DNA from 2 places in the Anaerobacillus sp. genome. Region 2 is predicted to be linked to the other one. Evidence: a T-box and tRNA genes for the amino acid it is inferred to sense, from the RefSeq annotation. Region 2 holds a T-box; the other holds one or more tRNA genes.
What was found. The T-box of region 2 lies ahead of leuS (leucine--tRNA ligase). A T-box ahead of a tRNA ligase gene usually reads a tRNA of that ligase, here a tRNA-Leu.

Region 1: it has a tRNA-Leu gene. The T-box ahead of leuS (leucine--tRNA ligase) is inferred to sense a tRNA for this amino acid. The anticodon was not compared.

What each region holds. Positions count from the first base shown of each region.
Region 1 is NZ_JBKBWN010000012.1:130,690-132,868, forward strand. Features, by position in the region: tRNA gene ACK4M9_RS16465 (tRNA-Glu) at 34-108, opposite strand; tRNA gene ACK4M9_RS16470 (tRNA-Ser) at 127-217, opposite strand; tRNA gene ACK4M9_RS16475 (tRNA-Asn) at 228-302, opposite strand; tRNA gene ACK4M9_RS16480 (tRNA-Ile) at 316-392, opposite strand; tRNA gene ACK4M9_RS16485 (tRNA-Gly) at 623-696, opposite strand; tRNA gene ACK4M9_RS16490 (tRNA-Pro) at 711-787, opposite strand; tRNA gene ACK4M9_RS16495 (tRNA-Arg) at 869-945, opposite strand; tRNA gene ACK4M9_RS16500 (tRNA-Leu) at 1,124-1,209, opposite strand; tRNA gene ACK4M9_RS16505 (tRNA-Cys) at 1,235-1,309, opposite strand; tRNA gene ACK4M9_RS16510 (tRNA-Gly) at 1,349-1,423, opposite strand; tRNA gene ACK4M9_RS16515 (tRNA-Gln) at 1,431-1,505, opposite strand; tRNA gene ACK4M9_RS16520 (tRNA-His) at 1,530-1,605, opposite strand; tRNA gene ACK4M9_RS16525 (tRNA-Trp) at 1,620-1,693, opposite strand; tRNA gene ACK4M9_RS16530 (tRNA-Tyr) at 1,713-1,796, opposite strand; tRNA gene ACK4M9_RS16535 (tRNA-Asp) at 1,826-1,901, opposite strand; tRNA gene ACK4M9_RS16540 (tRNA-Ser) at 1,911-2,003, opposite strand; tRNA gene ACK4M9_RS16545 (tRNA-Met) at 2,025-2,101, opposite strand; tRNA gene ACK4M9_RS16550 (tRNA-Ala) at 2,134-2,179, opposite strand, start outside.
Region 2 is NZ_JBKBWN010000004.1:193,633-195,811, reverse strand. Features, by position in the region: gene leuS (leucine--tRNA ligase) at 1-1,331, opposite strand, end outside; T-box leader at 1,508-1,734, opposite strand; gene ACK4M9_RS07005 (MDR family MFS transporter) at 2,077-2,179, opposite strand, start outside.

The sequences.
Region 1 (2,179 bases), on a different contig from region 2:
GTTTTTTTCTACAAATAAACCTATTAAAATACTTGGTGACCCGTACGGGATTCGAACCCGTGTTACCGCCGTGAAAGGGCGGTGTCTTAACCGCTTGACCAACGGGCCATTTATTTATGTTGCAACTGGCGGAGAAGGAGGGATTTGAACCCTCGCGCCGCTCACACGACCTACACCCTTAGCAGGGGCGCCTCTTCAGCCTCTTGAGTACTTCCCCAATTAAAAAATGGCTCCACAGGTAGGACTCGAACCTACGACCGATCGGTTAACAGCCGATAGCTCTACCACTGAGCTACTGTGGAATATGAATTAGTATGGTGGGCCTAAGTGGACTCGAACCACCGACCTCACGCTTATCAGGCGTGCGCTCTAACCAGCTGAGCTATAGGCCCATACAATTAGTAAAATATTATTTTCCCTATAGTAGTCATTTCACATGCTCGTCGCATTACATATAACATGAATTAAGTCGTACTATTCGGTATTGTGCTCCTGCGCCACTTCGTTTGCTCGTCGCAATATCAACTAACTTAGTTTATATTGTGATATATAGTAGTGTGCTCCTGCGGTCCGTTGGTCCTCGTCGCAAACCAGCGATGATGACAATTCGGGGCAGTAGGTTTGGAGCGGGTGATGAGAATCGAACTCACAACATCAGCTTGGAAGGCTGAGGTTTTACCACTAAACTACACCCGCATCTTTAAAATAAATGGTCGGGAAGACAGGATTTGAACCTGCGACCCCCTGGTCCCAAACCAGGTGCTCTACCAAGCTGAGCCACTTCCCGAACAGTATTAACAGTTTGCTCCTGCGGTCCAGTAGGTCCTCGTCGCATTGCTGCTTAGAAGCTTACTCGACGTTGTAGCAATGGTGCGCCCTGAGAGATTCGAACTCCCGACCTTTTGATTCGTAGTCAAATACTCTATCCAGCTGAGCTAAGGGCGCATGTTGTGTTATCAATGAGGCTTTTCAAGACGCTTACGGACGATGTTTCGCTCTGTAGCATCCTTTTTCTTCCTCTATTCGCCAAGCTTCGATGCTTACTGCGTCGAAACAACTCGTAGCCTAATCGACGATGAAAATGCTCGTCGCTGAGCTAAGGGCGCATTTTATTATATTAAAGTACCGAGGGCCGGACTTGAACCGGCACGATAGTCACCTACCGCAGGATTTTAAGTCCTGTGTGTCTGCCAATTCCACCACCCCGGCATAACGAAAGACTTATATGAGCTCTTGGAGGCGGCACCCGGATTCGAACCGGGGGATAAGGGTTTTGCAGACCCGTGCCTTACCACTTGGCTATGCCGCCAAGCATTAAATGCTCAATATAATATTACTATATATTTATTGGAGCGGAAGACGAGATTCGAACTCGCGACCCCCACCTTGGCAAGGTGGTGTTCTACCACTGAACTACTTCCGCATTAAAATGGCTGGGCTATCTGGATTCGAACCAGAGAATGACGGAGTCAAAGTCCGTTGCCTTACCGCTTGGCTATAGCCCATTAATGTTTTTATTTTGAAAAAAATGGGGCGATCGAAGGGAATCGAACCCTCGAATGCCGGAGCCACAATCCGGTGCGTTCACCACTTCGCCACGACCGCCATATTTTTTTTATTGGCAGGGGCAGTAGGAATCGAACCCACACTGGAGGTTTTGGAGACCTCTGTTCTACCGTTAAACTATGCCCCTAAAGGCAGTAAATTATAAATGGTGGAGGGGGACGGATTCGAACCGCCGAACCCTAAGGAGCGGATTTACAGTCCGCCGCGTTTAGCCACTTCGCTACCCCTCCGGTTTATAAGAACATTTAATTAATTAAAATGGCGGACCCGACCGGGATCGAACCGGCGATCTCCTGCGTGACAGGCAGGCATGTTAACCGCTACACCACGGGTCCAGGTATATATGGAGGAGGAAGAGGGATTCGAACCCCCGCGCGGTTTAACCCGCCTGTCGGTTTTCAAGACCGATCCCTTCAGCCAGACTTGGGTATTCCTCCGTATCATATATGAAATTAAAATGGTAGCGGCGGAGGGAGTCGAACCCCCGACCTCACGGGTATGAACCGTACGCTCTAGCCAGCTGAGCCACGCCGCCATATTGAAAGATTATATTGCATTAAATTATAATGGTGGAGCCTAGCGGGATCGAACCGCTGACCTCCTGCGTGCAAGG
Region 2 (2,179 bases):
TCTTCTTCTGGAACTGCTGTCATCGTTCCGTCTTCCCAGTGGATGATTGGAATTGGTTCACCCCAATAGCGTTGGCGACTAAATAGCCAATCACGTAATCGGAATGTGACTTTACCGTTACCTTTTTGTTGTTCTTCTAACCAAGCAATCATTTTTGCGATTGCGTCTTTTTTTGTTAAGCCGTCAAGGAAGTCGGAATTCACTAACGTACCATCACCTGTGTAAGCTGCTTCTTCAATATTTCCGCCAGAGACAACTTCAGTGATTGGTAACTCAAACGTCCGAGCAAATTCGTAGTCACGCTCATCATGTGCAGGTACTGCCATGATCGCACCAGTTCCATATGTCACTAATACATAGTCAGCAATCCAAATCGGTAGCTTTGCTCCATTTGCTGGATTAATCGCATAGGCTCCAGTAAAAACACCTGTTTTCTCTTTAGAAAGCTCAGTGCGCTCAAGATCACTCTTCATTGAGATTTGCTTTTGATAAGCTTCAACAGCTTCTTTTTGTTCTTCAGTAACAATTGACTTCACTAACTTATGTTCAGGAGCTAAAACGGCATACGTTGCTCCAAATAAAGTATCTGGACGGGTTGTAAAAACGGTAAACGATGTCTCATGAGCATCAATGTCAAAATGAATCTCTGCTCCTTCAGAACGGCCAATCCAATTACGTTGCATGTCTTTAATGCTCTCTGACCAATCAAGCTCATCTAAATCATCTAATAGTCGATCAGCATAAGCAGTGATTTTCAACATCCATTGTTTCATTGGGCGGCGTTCCACCGGGTGACCACCACGCTCACTCTTGCCATCGATCACTTCTTCATTAGCAAGAACGGTGCCAAGCGCGGGACACCAGTTAACAGCAACTTCATCAATATAAGCAAGGCCCTTTTCGTATAGCTTTAAGAAAATCCATTGGGTCCATTTATAATAGTCTGGATCTATTGTATTTACTTCACGATCCCAATCATAAGAAAATCCTAGCGACTTAATCTGGCGACGGAACGTGTCAATATTTTTGTAAGTAAATTCAGCAGGATCATTTCCTGTATCAAGCGCATATTGCTCTGCAGGTAAGCCAAATGCATCCCAGCCCATTGGGTGAAGGACATTATAGCCTTGCATACGTTTCATTCTTGAAAGAATGTCTGTTGCTGTATAACCTTCTGGGTGACCAACATGAAGACCTGCCCCTGACGGAAAAGGAAACATATCAAGAGCATAAAACTTTTCTTTCGAATTATCTTCCTCCGTTTTAAACGTTTTGTTCTCTTCCCAATACTTTTGCCACTTTTTCTCAATTTCTTGATGTGAAAAAGACATGTAAACAACCTCCTTATTTTTTCTTTTTCTAATGAAATTCATCATATGGTTTGACCGCAACTTAAGATCCTAGTTTAGAACCAAATATTCTAACTGTGACGGATTTAATGTAATGATGAACTTCTTATGTAAAACTTTGAAAACAACATAAAAAACCTCCCACCACTAACGTTAACGTTAGGGACGAGAGGTTAATAACATAATTATTCCCGCGGTACCACCCAATTTAGTGTTGGATACACTCACTTATTAGACACCTTAACGCGGCCGGACGACAAGAGCTACTTATACGTTCACCCTTGCAACTTATAGGCGAGTTCACGGATCTCGATGATTGACTTGCACCAACCGTCAATTCTCTAAGACACGAGGTTCCATTACTACTCCTCATCATTGTTTTTAACATGTAGGTTTGTTAACTCATAATTTGTATTGTATGAATATGTCGAATAAAAGTCAAGAGCTTATTTCACATTGTTGTCAAAAAAATAATATTCTATTCTATGCATTCAATAAAAAATTAGCACAAAAAACATGCATGATCCGAGCTCAATCCTGAATGAAGATATCGGCCGACTGCTTTCGCCAGTTCATGTATAAGAGGTTTGCTCAAGAACTCGCCCGAAATTTTTTTCACAGAAAGAAACTCTTCGCCATAGTATCAGTTCTCTTAGATCCAAACGCTGTTTACAATCATTTAAGTAAACGAGGTGACGATACACTACTTTAAGACAGCCTCTATCCCTTAACTTGCATGAACTTGTTTTTCTACGACAGTTTCTTGTAAGTGACGATCATACAGATACGTACTTAAAAAGCTGATCAAAAAGATAACTATTAACCCATAA